DNA from 2 places in the Streptomyces tyrfis genome. Region 2 is predicted to be linked to the other one. Evidence: predicted binding sites of a transcription regulator. Region 2 holds the regulator's gene; the other holds the start of a gene.
The links. The regulator HrcA, encoded in region 2, represses chaperone genes, less so after heat shock. The targets are predictions, from matches to a motif close to TTNGCACTCNGNNNNNCNGAGTGCNAA.
Positions count from the first base shown of each region.

Region 1: groL (chaperonin GroEL) is a predicted target of HrcA. The motif match lies at 6,498-6,524, and genes of this name have one in related genera.

Region 1 covers NZ_JBAGJZ010000011.1:20,438-28,886, reverse strand. Annotated here, with positions in the region: gene otsB (trehalose-phosphatase) at 1-685, shown strand, start outside; gene WA762_RS10815 (alpha,alpha-trehalose-phosphate synthase (UDP-forming)) at 888-2,354, opposite strand; gene WA762_RS10810 (glucosyl-3-phosphoglycerate synthase) at 2,640-3,617, opposite strand; SAM riboswitch class I at 3,771-3,898, shown strand; gene thrC (threonine synthase) at 3,917-5,248, shown strand; gene WA762_RS10800 (ubiquitin-like small modifier protein 1) at 5,282-5,560, shown strand; gene WA762_RS10795 (cold-shock protein) at 6,038-6,244, shown strand; gene groL (chaperonin GroEL) at 6,688-8,310, shown strand.
Region 2 covers NZ_JBAGJZ010000022.1:51,077-59,525, forward strand. Annotated here, with positions in the region: gene WA762_RS18500 (DUF3097 domain-containing protein) at 82-921, opposite strand; gene WA762_RS18505 (MBL fold metallo-hydrolase) at 981-1,736, opposite strand; gene hrcA (heat-inducible transcriptional repressor HrcA) at 1,931-2,947, shown strand; gene dnaJ (molecular chaperone DnaJ) at 2,948-4,087, shown strand; gene WA762_RS18520 (nitronate monooxygenase) at 4,214-5,290, shown strand; gene WA762_RS18525 (16S rRNA (uracil(1498)-N(3))-methyltransferase) at 5,287-6,033, shown strand; gene WA762_RS18530 (hypothetical protein) at 6,119-6,661, shown strand; gene WA762_RS18535 (S41 family peptidase) at 6,740-8,449, shown strand, end outside.

The DNA of each region.
Region 1 (8,449 bases), on a different contig from region 2:
GCCCGACGCCGCGGTCCGGTACGGCGGCTTCGCCGGAGTCGCGGGCCTCGACCACCTCGTCGTCCTCGGCCACTACGGAGCCGAACGCTGGGACGCCGCCACCGGCGCCGTCCACGCCCCCGCCCCGCACCCCGGCGTGGCCGCGGCCCGCGCCGAACTGTCCGGAGTGCTCGACCGGCACGGCGCCTGGCGCGGCACCTGGATCGAGGAGAAGGGCCGGGCGCTCGCCGTCCACACCCGCCGCGCCGCCGATCCGCAGGGCGCCTTCGACGCCCTGCGCGAACCCCTCGGGGAGCTCGCCGCCCGGCACGGACTGATCGTCGAACCCGGCCGTCTGGTCCTGGAACTGCGCCCGCCCGGCATGGACAAGGGCGTCGCGCTCGCGCGCCACCTGCGCGAGACGAGCGCCGAGTCCGTCCTCTACGCGGGCGACGACCTGGGCGACCTCGCCGCGTACGCGACCGTCGAGAAACTCCGCGCCGGAAGCGCCGGAAGCGCCGGAAGCGCCGCGAGAGCCGAAAGTGCCGCAAGAACCGGCGGCCCCGACGGCCCCGACGACATCCCCGGCCTGCTGATCTGCAGCGGCAGCGCCGAGGTGACCGAACTGGCCGACCGCGCCGACCTCATCCTGGACGGCCCGGCCGCCGTCGTACGCTACCTGGCGGCCCTGGCCGCCCGCCTCTGAGCCGTCACCCGGGGGCCGAGCCAGAGGGCAGAGGCGGGAGAGGCAGGGACAGAGGCGGAGGCAAGGGCAGAGGCAGAGACAGCGGCGGGGACAGAGTCCGCAGCGGGGGCACCCCGATCGTCCCGGCCGTCCGCGACCGTTCCGCCGGCCGTGCCCGGCCCCGGCCGCCCGGGACCGCCCGCCTCGCTCCCCGCCCGGGGCGTCAGTCGCGCAGCGCGTTCAACTGGTCCAGGAACCACTGCTGCGGCGGCAGCGCCACCGCCGCCGCGGCCAGCCGTTCCGTGCGCGCGGCCCGTTCGTGGTCGGCCAGCGTCAGCGCCTCATGCAGCGCCCGCGCGGTGGCGGACACGTCGTACGGGTTCACCACGACCGCGTCGCCGCCCAGCTCCTCGTACGCCCCCGCCTCCCGCGACAGCACCAGCGCGCAGCCGTGGTCGGAGACGACCGGGACCTCCTTGGCGACCAGGTTCATGCCGTCGCGGATCGGGTTGACGAGCGCCACGTCGGCCAGCCGGTACGCGGCGAGCGAGCGGGCGAAGTCGTCCTTGACGTGCAGGACGACCGGCGTCCACGCCGCCGTGCCGTACGCCTCGTTGATCTCGTCCGCGACCCGCCGGACCTCGGCGGTGTAGTCGCGGTACACGGCCAGGTCCTGCCGCGAGGGATAGGCGAACGCGACGTGCACGACGCGTTCGCGCCACTCGGGCCGTTCGTCGAGGAGCGCGCGGTACGCCAGCAGGCCCCGCACGATGTTCTTGGACAGCTCCGTCCGGTCCACCCGTACGATCGTCCTCCGTCCGGGGCCGATCTGCTCGCGCAGCGCGGCCATCCGTTCCTCCACGTCCGCCTCGTGCGCGCGCCGGCGCAGGAACTCGGCGTCCGCGCCCAGCCCGTGCACCCCGATCCTGGTCCGCCCGGTGCCGCCCAGGATCCGCGCGCAGCAGTCGGTGAACGCGTCCGCCCAGCGCCGGGTGAGGAAGCACGCGCGGTCGGCGCCCAGGATGCCGCGCAGCAGCTGCTCGGCGATGTCGTCGGGGAGCAGCCGGAAGTAGTCCGCCGGTGCCCACGGGGTGTGCGAGAAGTGCCCGATCCGCAGGTCGGGGCGGAGCTCCCGGAGCATGCCGGGCACCAGCGCCAGGTGGTAGTCCTGCACCAGGACCGCCGCGCTCCGGCCCGCCCCCTCCGCCAGCGCCTCGGCGAAGGCCCGGTTGTACGTCTCGAAGGAGGCCCACTGCCGCCGGAACTCCGCGTCGAAGACCGGCTCCAGCGGGGTCTGGTACAGCATGTGGTGGACGAACCAGAGCACCGAGTTCGCGATGCCGTTGTACGCGTCCGCGTGGACGGCGGCGTCGATGTCGAGCATCCGCACGCCCGGCTCGCCGACCCCGCGCCGGACCGCCTCCCGGTCCCCGTCGCCCAGCGCGGCGCACACCCACAGCTTGTCCTCGACGGCGCTCAGCCCGGAGACCAGCCCGCCCCCGCCGCGCCTCGCCTCCAGCGAGCCGTCCGTCTCCAGGGTGTACGACACGGGGCCCCGGTTCGACGCGACGAGGACCTGGGCGGAGGACGACGGCGGTACGGACGCGTCCCCGGCGGACCGGACGGCGTCCCCGGTCCCGGACCGGGTCTGGGACCGGGCTTCGGACGGGGCTTCGTGCTCGGAGACCATGTTGCGGAATCTAGCCCGATCGCGAACCGCCCAAACGTGCGAAGTCGGCCGTCCCCGGACCGCGGGCCCCGGGCGCACGCCGGGGCGCGGCCCTGTCACGCGGCGCGTCCGCCGCGTACCCCCGCACGTTCGCCCCGGCCCACGCGCCTGCGCCCGATCACGGCACATCGCGCCCCGGCCCACGCGCCGACGCCGGTCACGTCACGCCGCGCTCCGGCCCACGCGCCGACGCCGGTCACGTCACGCCGCGCACCGGGGCACGTCATGCCGCGACGCCCGGTCACGTCATGCCGCGCGCCGGGCGACGTACTCCTCGATCTCGCGCATCGGCGGCCGCTCCTCCGTGTCCACCGCGTGGGTGCGCGGCACGAAGCCGTCCTCGCCGCGCTCGAACTGGGTCAGCTCGGGGCGCACCAGATGCCCCCGGGACAGCCGGAGCTGGGCGGTCCGGTAGATCGCCGCCGCCATCCGGCCCAGCGCCTGCCCGTCCTGGTGGCGGTGCCTGCGCACCCCCACGTCGACCTGGGCCAGCGCGTCCAGCCCCACCGTGTGCAGCGCGTCGACGAGCAGGCCCAGCTCCACCCCGTACCCGACGGGGAAGGGCAGCTGTTCGAGCAGGGAGCGGCGCGCCGCGTACTCGCCGCCCAGCGGCTGCACGAATCCGGCCAGCCGGGGCCAGTGCAGGTTGAGCAGCGGCCGGGCGACCAGCTCCGTGACCCGTCCTCCCTGGCCCGCGGCCCCGCCGGAGCCGGGCTCACCGGGCGCGTCCCCGAACGGCCGGTCGTACATCGCCTTGACGAACCGCAGGTCCGGGTCGGTCAGCAGCGGGCCGACGATGCCGGAGACGAAGTCCGCCGAGAAGTCCCGCAGATCGGCGTCGACGAAGCAGACGATGTCCCCGCTGGTCACCAGGAGCGACCGCCACAGCACCTCGCCCTTGCCGGGCACGGCGGGCATCCGGGGGAGTATCTCGTCCCGGTGCACCACCCGGGCGCCCGCCTCCCGGGCGGCCTTCGCGGTGGCGTCGGTGGAACCGGAGTCGATCACCACGAGCTCGTCGACCAGCGGGGCCTTCTCCATCAGCTCGCGCCGGATCGTCGCGACGATATCGCCGACCGTCGCCTCCTCGTTCAGCGCCGGCAGGACGACGCTCACGCTCCCGCGCCTCGGGTCCCTCGCCTTGGCGGCCAGGAGGCGGTCCAGCGGGCGGTCGGCGACCGACCAGGAACGCCTGGTCAGCCAGCGTTCGACCTCTTCCAGCACGCTCGGCACTCCCTGTATGTGATCAATCTCGCGGTTCGGACCACTGTCTCGGCGGTCCCGTACTTCGGTTACAGTCTTGAACAACGCGGACGCCGGTCACATGCCGGGGTCGGTCCGCCGACAAACGCCTGGAGCACGCCTCCAGTGCCATAGCGCTCATCCAGAGGGACAGAGGGAACGGCCCGTTGAAGTCCCGGCAACCCTCCTGCCGACCGCGAGGTCACGGTGGGGAAGGTGCCAATTCCGGCTCGTGGCGAAACGCGTCACGGGAAAGATGAGGAGAAAGGGCCTCCGCCATCATGGCCGTGCAGACCGCTGCGACCGCTTCAGCGAACACCGCTTCTTCCGCCGACGCCGCTTCCGGCGCCTCCGCCTCCGTCGACCTCGGACCCGCCGCGGCGCTCTCCTGCCGCGAGTGCGGCGAGCGTTTCCCGCTCGGGCCGATCTTCGCCTGCGTCTCCTGTTTCGGGCCGCTCGAAGTGGCGTACGACCTGCCGACCGGTTCCCCGGAGGAGCTGAGGAAGCGCATCGAGGCCGGGCCGAACAGCATCTGGCGTTACGCCCCGCTGCTGCCGGTGCCCGCCGACGTCGCGGACAAGCCCAATCTCAACCCCGGCTTCACCAAGCTGGTCAAGGCCGACAACCTCGCCCGCGAGCTGGGCGTCACCGGCGGCCTGTACGTCAAGGACGACTCCGGCAACCCGACGCACTCCTTCAAGGACCGCGTCGTCGCCATCGCCGTCGAGGCCGCCCGCGCCTTCGGCTTCACCACCCTCTCCTGCTCCTCCACCGGCAACCTGGCCGGCGCGGTGGGTGCCGCCGCCGCCCGCGCAGGCTTCCGCTCCTGCGTGTTCATCCCGCACGACCTGGAGCAGGGCAAGGTCGTCATGGCCGCGGTGTACGGCGGCGAGCTGGTCGGCATCGAGGGCAACTACGACGACGTCAACCGCTTCTGCTCGGAGCTCATCGGCGACCCGCTCGGCGAGGGCTGGGGCTTCGTCAACGTCAACCTGCGCCCGTACTACGGCGAGGGCTCCAAGACCCTGGCGTACGAGATCTGCGAGCAGCTCGGCTGGCGGCTGCCCGACCAGATCGTCATCCCGATCGCGTCCGGCTCGCAGCTCACGAAGATCGACAAGGGCCTTCAGGAGCTGGTCAGGCTGGGCCTGGTCGAGGACAGGCCGTACAAGATCTTCGGCGCGCAGGCCGAGGGCTGCTCCCCGGTCTCCACCGCGTTCAAGGCGGGCCTCGACGTCGTCCGGCCGCAGAAGCCGGACACCATCGCCAAGTCCCTGGCGATCGGCAACCCGGCCGACGGCCCGTACGTCCTGGACATCGCCCGCCGCACCGGGGGCGCGGTCGAGGACGTGAACGACGACCAGATCGTCGACGCGATCAAGCTGCTGGCCCGCACCGAGGGCATCTTCGCCGAGACGGCGGGCGGGGTGACGGTCGGCGTCACGAAGAAGCTGATCGAGGACGGGGTGCTCGACCCGTCGCTGACCACCGTCGTCCTCAACACCGGCGACGGCCTCAAGACCCTGGACGCGGTGGCCGCCACCTCGCAGGCGACCGCGACGATCCGCCCCAGCCTGGACGCGTTCCGCGCCGCCGGCCTCGCCACCGCCTGATCCCCACCGCGACCGAAGAAAGGCACACCCATCATGAGCGTCAAGGTCCGTATCCCCACCATCCTCCGCACCTACACGGGCGGCCGGTCCGAGGTCCCGGCCGAGGGCGCGACCCTCTCCCAGGTCATCGAGTCCCTGGAGGCGAACCACCCGGGCATCGCCGCCCGCGTCCTGGACGACCAGGGCAAGCTGCGCCGCTTCGTGAACGTGTACGTGAACGACGACGACGTGCGCTTCGAGGACGGCCTGGAGACGGCGACCCCGGACGGCGCCGGGATCTCGATCATCCCCGCCGTCGCGGGCGGCTGCTGACGGTCCGAAGGCTCCCCGCGCGGCGGCCGCCCGCCGACGGATCCCCACCGTCCGCCGGCCGCCGCCGGCGCCGCGGCGTTATCCGAATTGCCCTCTCCGCGAGAAAGCGGAGGGGGCAATTCTGCATGGTTGAGCGCGGTAGAGTGGGGGAAGTCCCCCCAACTTCACGTGCCGCCCGCCAATGAGAATGCGCCTGGCCACGATAAGAAGTGGCCAAAGTGTGCGATCTTCATGCGCCATAAGTCGTCTTTGCCCGGCCCGACTTGCCCCGGAATCCTGTGAATTCCTCCGGTCCGGGCGATCGGTGCTGCCCGGAATTCTCGTCCGATTGACCTGTTGCAGAGGGCAGTTGGGCAGATACATTCGGCCGCGGTCGACGCGTTCCGGCGCACACACCCTCTCCTGTCGGAGGGTGAGTTCTGACCCGGGTCCGCGAAGTGCGGTCCTGCGCAAGGGCCAGTAATAGGGGAGTTAGGCATGGCTCAGGGCACCGTCAAGTGGTTCAACGCGGAGAAGGGGTACGGCTTCATCGCGGTCGACGGTGGTGCGGATGTTTTCGTCCACTACAGCGCGATCCAGATGGACGGCTACCGCACCCTCGAAGAGGGTCAGCGAGTTGAGTTCGAGATCTCGCAGGGCCAGAAGGGGCCGCAGGCGGACATGGTCAAGCTCGCCGTCGGCTGAGTTCGGCGCGGTCGGCCACCGAAGACACCGCTCACGTACGGAGGGCCCGCACCCCGGGATGGACCGGGGGCGGGCCCTCCGTGCGTCTCCCGGCGCCCCGGCCGCGGGGGCGTTCCCGGGCCTCGGCCCCCGGCTCCGGTCCCGGGCTCCGGTTCCCGGCTCCGGTCCCCGGGTCCGCCGGGCCCGGTGTCCCCCGGCTGCCGTTGCCGGTGCGCCGCGGGCGTCGGCGGTTGTCCACATCCCGAGGGAGACGCTTGCACTCGACGGGGTCGAGTGCTAATCATTGGCGTTAGCACTCTCCGGGTGAGAGTGACAGAACTTGGGCCGGGCCGGTGAGGCCCGCGAGCCCGGTGGGGCAAGGAACCGCTGGGTACGCAGGCCGTCCGTCGCGGGCGCCACTCGGTCCGGAGAAAATCCACCCCTGTCCGGGAGGACCACTTCACATGGCCAAGATCATCGCGTTCGACGAGGAGGCCCGGCGCGGTCTCGAGCGCGGCATGAACCAGCTCGCTGACGCCGTCAAGGTCACCCTTGGCCCCAAGGGTCGCAACGTCGTCCTTGAGAAGAAGTGGGGCGCCCCCACGATCACCAACGATGGCGTGTCCATCGCCAAGGAGATCGAGCTGGAGGACCCGTACGAGAAGATCGGTGCGGAGCTGGTCAAGGAGGTCGCCAAGAAGACGGACGACGTCGCCGGCGACGGTACGACCACCGCCACCGTTCTGGCCCAGGCTCTCGTCCGCGAGGGTCTGCGCAACGTCGCCGCGGGCGCCAACCCGATGGCTCTCAAGCGGGGTATCGAGAAGGCCGTCGAGGCCGTCTCCGCCGCTCTCCTGGAGCAGGCCAAGGACGTGGAGACCAAGGAGCAGATCGCTTCCACGGCCTCCATCTCCGCCGCCGACACCCAGATCGGCGAGCTCATCGCCGAGGCCATGGACAAGGTCGGCAAGGAAGGCGTCATCACCGTCGAGGAGTCCCAGACCTTCGGGCTGGAGCTGGAGCTCACCGAGGGCATGCGCTTCGACAAGGGCTACATCTCGGCCTACTTCGCCACCGACATGGAGCGTATGGAGGCGTCCCTGGACGACCCGTACATCCTGATCGTCAACTCCAAGATCAGCAGCGTGAAGGACCTCCTGCCACTGCTGGAGAAGGTCATGCAGTCCGGCAAGCCGCTGCTGATCATCGCCGAGGACGTCGAGGGCGAGGCCCTGTCGACCCTGGTCGTCAACAAGATCCGCGGCACCTTCAAGTCCGTCGCCGTCAAGGCCCCGGGCTTCGGCGACCGCCGCAAGGCCATGCTCGGCGACATCGCCATCCTCACCGGTGGCCAGGTCATCTCCGAGGAGGTCGGCCTCAAGCTGGAGAACGCCGGTCTCGACCTGCTCGGCCGCGCCCGCAAGGTCGTCATCACCAAGGACGAGACGACGATCGTCGACGGCGCCGGTGACAGCGACCAGGTCCAGGGCCGCGTCAACCAGATCCGTGCCGAGATCGAGAACTCCGACTCGGACTACGACCGCGAGAAGCTCCAGGAGCGCCTCGCGAAGCTGGCCGGCGGCGTGGCCGTCATCAAGGCCGGCGCCGCGACCGAGGTCGAGCTGAAGGAGCGCAAGCACCGCATCGAGGACGCGGTGCGCAACGCCAAGGCCGCCGTCGAGGAGGGCATCGTCGCCGGTGGTGGCGTGGCCCTGCTGCAGGCGTCCGCCGTCTTCGAGAAGCTGGAGCTCTCGGGCGACGAGGCGACCGGCGCCAACGCCGTCAAGCTGGCCCTGGAGGCCCCGCTCAAGCAGATCGCCGTCAACGGCGGCCTTGAGGGCGGCGTCGTCGTGGAGAAGGTGCGCAACCTGGCCGTCGGCCACGGTCTGAACGCCGCGTCCGGCGAGTACGTCGACATGATCGCCGAGGGCATCATCGACCCGGCGAAGGTCACGCGCTCCGCCCTGCAGAACGCCGCGTCCATCGCCGCGCTGTTCCTGACCACCGAGGCCGTCATCGCCGACAAGCCGGAGAAGGCCGCCGCGGCCGCTCCGGGCGGCATGCCGGGCGGTGACATGGACTTCTGATCCTCCGGGATCGGCAGTCCGGCCGCCGGCACAGCCTCGCGGTAGCGCGGGCCCCCGGGACCATCCGGTCCCGGGGGCCCGCGTCGTTTCCGGGGTCCGCGTCGATCTTCGGGGCGCGCGTCGTTTCCGGGGTCGTCGT
Region 2 (8,449 bases):
GCCGGCCGGGGCGAGGGCGCGACCGGCGGCGGGCGAGGGTGCGACCGGCGGCGGGCCCCGCCGCCCGCCCGCTCCCGCCGATCAGCCGCCGGAGGGGCCGGATTCCGGCGCCGTCACGAAGTCGATCAGGTGTTCCACCGAGCCCAGCAGGGACGGTTCCAGGTCCCGGTACGAGCGCACCGAGGAGAGGATGCGCTGCCAGGCCGCGCCGGTGTTCTCCTCCCAGCCCAGCGCCCGGCACACACCGGTCTTCCAGTCCTGGCCGCGCGGCACCGCCGGCCAGGCGGCGATGCCGACGGACGACGGCTTCACCGCCTCCCACACGTCGATGTAGGGGTGGCCGACCACCAGCACGTCCGCGTCCGAGACCTGTTCCGCGATCCGGGACTCCTTGGAACCGGGGACCAGATGGTCCACCAGCACCCCGAGCCGGGCGTCCGGGCCGGGGGAGAACTCGCGCACGACGGCCGGGAGGTCGTCGACGCCCTCCAGGTACTCCACGACCACGCCCTCGATCCGCAGGTCGTCGCCCCAGACCCGCTCGACCAGTTCCGCGTCGTGCCGGCCCTCCACATAGATCCGGCCCGCCCGTGCCACCCGGGCCCGCGCGCCGGGGAGCGCGACGGACCCCGAGGCCGTGCGCGCCGGGCGCGCGGGAGCGGCGGACCGCGCCGGGCGCACCAGCGTGACCACCTTGCCCTCCAGCAGGAAACCGCGTGGCTCCATCGGGAACACCCGGTGCTTGCCGAAACGGTCCTCCAGGGTCACCGTCGGCCCCTGGGCCGTCTTCTCGCAGCGGATCACCGCACCGCAGAACCCGGTGGAGACCTCCTCCACGACCAGATCGGCTTCGGCGGGGACCTCGGGAACGGGGGCGGACCGCTTCCATGGCGGGGTCAGGTCCGGCTGGTAGCTGCGCATCGGACGACGATAGGACGCGAACGGCCCGCGACACGCCGAGGGGGCCGCCCACCGCCCCCTCAGACGGCGTGGACCCCGCCGCTCCCCGGACCGCCGGACGTCCCGTGCGCCGCCGCCAGCCGGTCGCGCTGGGCCCGGACGAACGCCGCGTCCACCACCGCCCCGTGTCCCGGCACGTAGACCGCGTCCCCGCCGCCCAGCGCCAGCAGCCGGTCCAGCGAGGCCGGCCAGCGGGACGGGACCGCGTCCGGGCCCGCCTGCGGCTCGCCGGACTCCTCGACCAGATCGCCGCAGAGCACCACGGCGGGGGAGCCGGGCACGACCGCCACCAGGTCGTGGCCGCTGTGCGCCGGACCCAGGTCCGCCAGCAGCACCCGGCGGCCGCCGCCCAGATCGAGCGTCTGTTCGTCGTGCACCTCGTGGCGCGGCGTCACCAGCGCGTCGGCGGCCGCCGACGCGTCGGCCTCCGGCACCCCGTGGCGCACCGCGTCGGCGCGGAGCTCCGCCGCCCCGGACCGCAGCAGCTCCGCCAGGCCGGCCGCCCCGTACACCTCGGCGTCCGGGAACGCCGCGGCGCCCAGCACATGGTCGAAATGCGGATGGCCGAGTGCGACATGCGTCACGTCCCGGCCCAGCAGCGCCCGCGCCTGGTCCCGGATCTCCGCGCCCTCGCGGAGCGTCGACCCGGTGTCGTAGAGCAGCACCCCGTCCGCCCCGGCCACCAGCGCGACGGTCGCGTCCCACCCGGGAAGGCGGCGCCGGCCCAGACCGTGACCGAGTCGCTCCCAGCCGAACTCTTCCCAACAGGCGTCCATGCCGCAACGCTATCGGCAGCGGCCGTGCGGTCCCGCGACCGCGGCCGGTCGCCCTTGCTAGGTCCCCGGTCGGCCGCCGTACACTGACCGGGGGATTGCTGGCACTCGCGCCGACAGAGTGCCAGGCGGTTCCCGGGGAAGGAACCGGGCACGGCCGGGAACGCCGTCGAAACCACCTACTGGAGGTGCGCGCGATGCTCAGCGAACGCAGACTCGAAGTGCTGCGCGCCATCGTCCAGGACTACGTGGGCACCGAGGAGCCCGTCGGGTCCAAGGCGCTCACCGAGCGGCACAAGCTGGGGGTCTCCCCGGCCACCGTGCGCAACGACATGGCGGTGCTGGAGGACGAGGGCTTCATCGCCCAGCCCCATACCAGCGCCGGACGCATCCCGACGGACAAGGGCTACCGGCTCTTCGTGGACCGGCTCGCGGGCGTCAAGCCGCTCTCGTCGCCGGAGCGCCGCGCCATCCATCACTTCCTGGACGGCGCGGTCGACCTCGACGACGTGGTCAGCCGCACCGTGCGGCTGCTCGCGCAGCTGACCCGGCAGGTCGCCATCGTGCAGTACCCCTCGCTGACCCGTTCGACGGTGCGGCACGTGGAACTGCTGTCGCTGGCGCCCGCCCGGCTGATGCTCGTGCTGATCACGGACACCGGCCGGGTCGAACAGCGCATGATCGACTGCCCCGCCCCGCTGGGCGAGACGGTCCTCGCCGACCTGCGGGCCCGTCTCAACAGCCGGGTCGTCGGACGGCGCTTCTCGGACGTCCCGCACCTGGTGCAGGACCTGCCGGAATCCTTCGAGAGCGAGGACCGGGGGACCGTGTCCACCGTGCTCTCCACCCTGCTCGAAACCCTGGTCGAGGACACGGAGGAGCGCCTGATGATCGGCGGCACCTCCAACCTCACCCGCTTCGGGCACGACTTCCCCGTGATGATCCGGCCGGTGCTGGAGGCGCTGGAGGAACAGGTCGTGCTGCTGAAGCTGCTCGGCGAGGCCACGGACTCGGGCATGACCGTACGCATCGGGCACGAGAACGCCCACGAAGGGCTCAACTCCACGTCCGTCGTCACAGTCGGCTACGGTTCTGGCGGCGAGGCGGTCGCCAAACTCGGCGTGGTCGGACCGACCCGCATGGACTACCCCGGAACGATGGGAGCGGTACGCGCAGTGGCACGTTACGTCGGACAGATCCTGGCGGAGTCGTAAGTGGCCACCGACTACTACGCCGTACTCGGCGTACGCCGCGACGCGTCCCAGGACGAGATCAAGAAGGCATTCCGGAGGCTCGCCCGCGAGCTGCACCCGGATGTGAATCCCGATCCGAAGACCCAGGAGCGGTTCAAGGAGATCAACGCCGCCTACGAGGTGCTGTCGGACCCGCAGAAGAAGCAGGTCTACGACCTCGGCGGCGACCCGCTCTCCGCCTCCGGCGGCGGTGGCGGCGCGGGCGGCTTCGGACAGGGCGGCTTCGGCAACTTCTCCGACATCATGGACGCGTTCTTCGGAACCTCGTCGCAGCGCGGGCCCCGCTCGCGCACCCGGCGCGGCCAGGACGCCATGATCCGGCTGGAGGTCGACCTCGCGGAGGCCGCGTTCGGCACCACCAAGGACATCCAGGTCGACACGGCCGTCGTCTGCACCACGTGCAGCGGGGAGGGCGCCGCCCCCGGCACCTCCGCCCAGACCTGTGACATGTGCCGCGGCCGCGGCGAGGTCTCCCAGGTCACCCGGTCCTTCCTGGGCCAGGTCATGACCTCGCGGCCCTGCCCGCAGTGCCAGGGCTTCGGCACGGTCGTGCCGACCCCCTGCCCGGAGTGCGCCGGGGACGGCCGCATCCGGTCGCGCCGCACGCTCACCGTGAAGATCCCCGCCGGCGTCGACAACGGCACCCGCATCCAGCTCGCGGGCGAGGGCGAGGTCGGCCCCGGCGGCGGCCCGGCCGGCGACCTGTACGTGGAGATCCACGAGCTGGCGCACCCGGTGTTCCAGCGCCGCGGCGACGACCTGCACTGCACCGTCACCATCCCCATGACGGCGGGCGCGCTCGGCACCAAGGTGCCGCTGGAGACGCTCGACGGCCTGGAGGAGGTCGACATCCGGCCCGGCACCCAGTCCGGCCAGTCGGTCCCGCTGCACGGACGCGGCATCACCCATCTGAGAGGCGGCGGACGCGGCGACCTGGTCGTGCACGTCGAGGTGATGACCCCGACGAAGCTCGACGCGGAGCAGGAGCGGCTCCTGCGCGAGCTGGCGAAGATGCGCGGCGAGGAACGGCCCACCGGCCAGTTCCAGCCCGGCCAGCAGGGCCTGTTCTCCCGGCTGAAGGACGCCTTCAACGGCCGCTGACCGGCCGCGACGCACCACTGCCCGGCCGCGGGGCCGGCCCGCTCGACGGGCCCGCGCCGCGGCCGGCGGCCGACCGGACCGCAGGCCGCGCACGCGGGGGCGTGCCGGACGTGACACGATGCGGTCATGTCATCCGTGTTGACCGATCTCTGCCGGTATCCGATCGTGCAGGCCCCGATGGCGGGCGGCGCCTCCGGGCCGCAACTCGCCGCCGCCGTCTCGGAGGCCGGGGGACTGGGCTTCCTCGCCGCCGGATACAAGACGGCCGACGGCATGTACCACGAGATCAAGCAGCTGCGCGCGCTGACCGGGCGGCCCTTCGGCGTCAATCTCTTCATGCCGCAGCCCGCCCTCGCCGACCCGGGCGCCGTCGACGTGTACCGGCACCAGCTCGCCGGCGAGGCCGCCTGGTACGAGACGCCGCTGGGCGACCCGGACGCCGTCGGCGGCGACGACGGCTACGAGGCCAAGCTCGCCGTCCTGCTGGACGACCCGGTGCCGGCCGTCTCGTTCACCTTCGGCTGCCCGACCCGCGACACCCTCGACGCGCTCGCCGGCGTCGGCACGTACACCGTCGTCACCGTGACCACGCCCGAGGAGGCCCAGGCCGCCCGCTGGGCGGGCGCCGACGCGGTCTGCGTCCAGGGCGTGGAGGCGGGCGGCCACCAGTCCACCCACCGCGACGACCCGCTGGCCGACGGCACCGGCATCGGCCTGCTCTCCCTGGTGGCGCAGGTCCGCGAGACCGTGGACCTGCCGATCGTCGCCGCGGGCGGGCTGATGCGCGGCTCCCAGATCGCCGCCGTGCTCGCCGTGGGCGCGCAGGCGGCGCAGCTGGGCACGGCGTTCCTGGTCTGCCCCGAGTCCGGGGCGAACCCGCTGCACAAGCAGGCGCTGACCAACCCGCTGTTCGCGGGGACCGCCCTGACCCGGGCGTTCTCCGGCCGCCCCGCCCGCGGCCTGGTCAACCGCTTCATCCGCGAGCACGGGCCGTACGCCCCCGCCGCCTACCCCCAGATCCACTACCTGACCGCCGGACTGCGCAAGGCGGCGGCCGCGTCCGGGGACGCCCAGGGCATGGCCCTGTGGGCCGGGCAGGGCCACCGGATGGCCCGCGAGCTGGCCGCCGGACGCCTGGTCGACCTGCTCGTCGAGGAACTGGACGCCGCCCGGACGGCACTGGACGCGGGGAGGGCGCGGTGACCGCACCGGTCTTCGTCGTCGAACGGGTCCCCGAGGGGCCCGAGTTCGTCCTGGACGGGCCCGAGGGACGGCACGCCGTCTCGGTGAAGCGGCTGCGGCCCGGCGAGGACGTCGTGCTGACGGACGGCCAGGGACACTGGGCCGAAGGCGTCGTCGGCGCCGCCGAGGGCAAGGACCGGCTCCTCGTCACCGACCTGTCCGGCGTCCACGAGGAACCCCGGCCGGAGCCCCGGATCACCGTCGTCCAGGCCCTGCCCAAGGGCGACCGGGGCGAGGTCGCCGTGGAGACGATGACGGAGACCGGCGTCGACGTGATCGTGCCCTGGCAGGCCTCCCGCTGCATCACCCAGTGGAAGGGCGAGCGCGGCCTCAAGTCCCTCGCGAAATGGCGCAACACCGCCCGGGAGGCGGGCAAGCAGTCGCGCCGGGTGCGCTTCCCCGAGGTGGCCGACACGCTGACGACCAAACAGGTCGCCGCGCTCCTGGGCACGGCCGGCTTCGCCGCCGTCCTGCACGAGGACCGCGACTACGCCGGCGAACCGCTGGCCGCCGTGCAACTCCCCGCCCAGGGCGAGATCGTGCTCGTCGTCGGCCCCGAGGGCGGTGTCTCGCCGGACGAGCTCGCCGTCTTCACCGAGGCCGGCGCCCGCGTCTGCCGCCTCGGCGCGAGCGTGCTGCGCACCTCCACCGCCGGCACCGCGGCGACGGCCCTGCTGATGGGGCGCACCGGCCGCTGGGCGTGAGCGCCCTCCCGCGCGCCGGTACCACCCCCGAAGTCGCCCGCAAGCCGTCTACCGTCCCACGGGAGAACGGTGAGAAGCTGCCCGTATGGGGACAACAAGGGCATGGCGCCGCCATGGAATCCGTCGTTTTCTGGCCGCGTCCGCGCTCACGGGCGCGGCGGTCGCCGGGATCGTCGCCTGTGACCCGGCAGGTGGCCTGAACTCCGCGTCCATCGCCGTCACCACCGACCGCACCGGCACCAGCGCCCTGCGGAGCAACGGCGTCGACGTCCGCTGGCTGAGCTGCTCGGCCGGCGTCGACGGCGTCCCGGGGGGCGGGGCGGCGAACGCCTCGCCCGCCTTCTCCGCGCCCCGCTCCGGGCACGTCGACTGCACCGGGAGGACCGCCGACGGCCAGGACGTCACGATCAGCGGCAGCGTGACCCAGGCGCTCGACGGGCGGTGCGTGCGCGGCGACCTGACCGCGCGGGCCGGCGGCAGGGACGTGTTCCGGACGGATGTGCTCGGCGACTGCCACGCCCGGCCGACGTTCGGCGTGGCCCGCCCGCCCCGGGACATCGGCCACGGCGGCGCCCGGCCCGCCGTCACCGTCACCGTCACGGTGACCGAAACGCCCTGGGACAAGTGAGCGCCGCGGCCTCGGGCGTCCGACGGACTCCGGCCAACCCGGTACCGCGGGACACGCCCGCGGCCTAGGGTGATCGGTGTGACGCAGTCTGCCTACCTCCGATACCCCCATGTCCAGGGCGATCTGATCGCCTTCACCGCCGAGGACGACGTCTGGCTGGCACCGCTGGACGGCGGCCGCGCCTGGCGCGTCAGCGCCGACAACCGGCCCGTCACCCAGCCGCGGATATCCCCGGACGGAACCCGCATCGCCTGGACCTCCACCCGGGACGGGGCCCCCGAGGTGCACGTCGCACCCGTCGACGGCGGCCCCTCCCGGCGACTCACCTACTGGGGCGACGCCCGTACCTCCGTGCGGGGCTGGACGCCGGAGGGCGACGTCCTGGCCATCAGCACCCATGGGCAGGCGTCGCTGCGCCGCAGCTGGGCCAGGGCCGTTCCGGTCGACGGAGGACCCGCCCGGACCCTCCCGTACGGACCGGTCGGCTCCGTCGCGTACGGGCCCGGCGGACGGGTCCTGCTGCTCTCGGCCACCATGGGGCGCGAGGCCGCCGCCTGGAAGCGCTACCGGGGCGGCACCGCGGGCAAGTTGTGGATCGAACGGGACGAGCGGCCGGAAACGGCCGACGGACCGGCGGAGTTCATACGGATCCACGCGGACCTCGACGGCAACATCGAGGCCCCGATGTGGGTGGGCGAGCGCATCGCGTTCCTCTCCGACCACGAGGGCGTCGGCGCCGTCTACTCCTCCCTCCCCGACGGCTCGGACCTGCGCCGCCACACCGGCGTCGACGGCTTCTACGCCCGCCACGCCACCACCGACGGCACCCGCGTCTGCTACGCCTCGGCCGGCGAGCTCCGGCTCCTGGACGACCTGGAGGGGGCCGAGCCGCGCCGCCTCGACATCCGGCTCGGCGGCCAGCGCGCCGACCTCCAGCCGCACCCGGTGCACGCCGGCGGCCACCTGGAGACCGCGTCCCCCGACCGCACCGGACGCGGCAGCGCGGTCGCCACCCGGGGCGCCGTCCACTGGGTCACCCACCGCGACGGCCCGGTCCGCGCCCTCGCCGCCGAACCCGGTGTCCGGGCCCGGATGCCCCGCACCTTCCAGGCCGAGGGCGAGCAGCACGTCGTCTGGGTCACCGACGCCGAGGGCGAGGACGCCCTGGAGTGCGCCCCCGCCACCGGCGCCGCACCCGGCGCGGTGCCCCGCCGCCTCGCCGCGGGCCGCCTCGGCAGGGTCCTCCGCCTCGCCGCCGCGCCGGACGGCAGCCGGTTCGCCGTCGCCGCCCACGACGGGCGGGTGCTGGTCGTCGAGCGGGAGAGCGGCGAGGTCCACGAGGTGGACCGCAGCGAACACGGCGACGCCTCCGGCCTGGTCTTCTCGCCCGACTCCAGCTGGCTCGCCTGGTCGCACCCCGGACCCGATCCGCTCCGGCAGCTCAAGCTGGCGCACCTCGCCGACCTGTCGGTGGCCGAGGCCACCCCGCTCCGCTTCCGCGACTTCGCCCCCGCGTTCACCACCGACGGCAAGCACCTGGCGTTCCTCTCCGAGCGCTCCTTCGACCCGGTCTACGACGCCCACGTCTTCGACCTGGCGTTCATCGGCGCCTGCCGCCCGTACCTGATGACGCTCGCCGCCACCACGCCCTCCCCGTTCGGGCCGCAGCGCCACGGCCGCCCGGCCGAGAAGGAGAAGGGCGGCGGGGACGGCGAGGACAACCCGACCGCGCTGCCCGTGACCCGCATCGACCTCGAAGGGCTCGCCGACCGGATCGTGCCGGTGCCC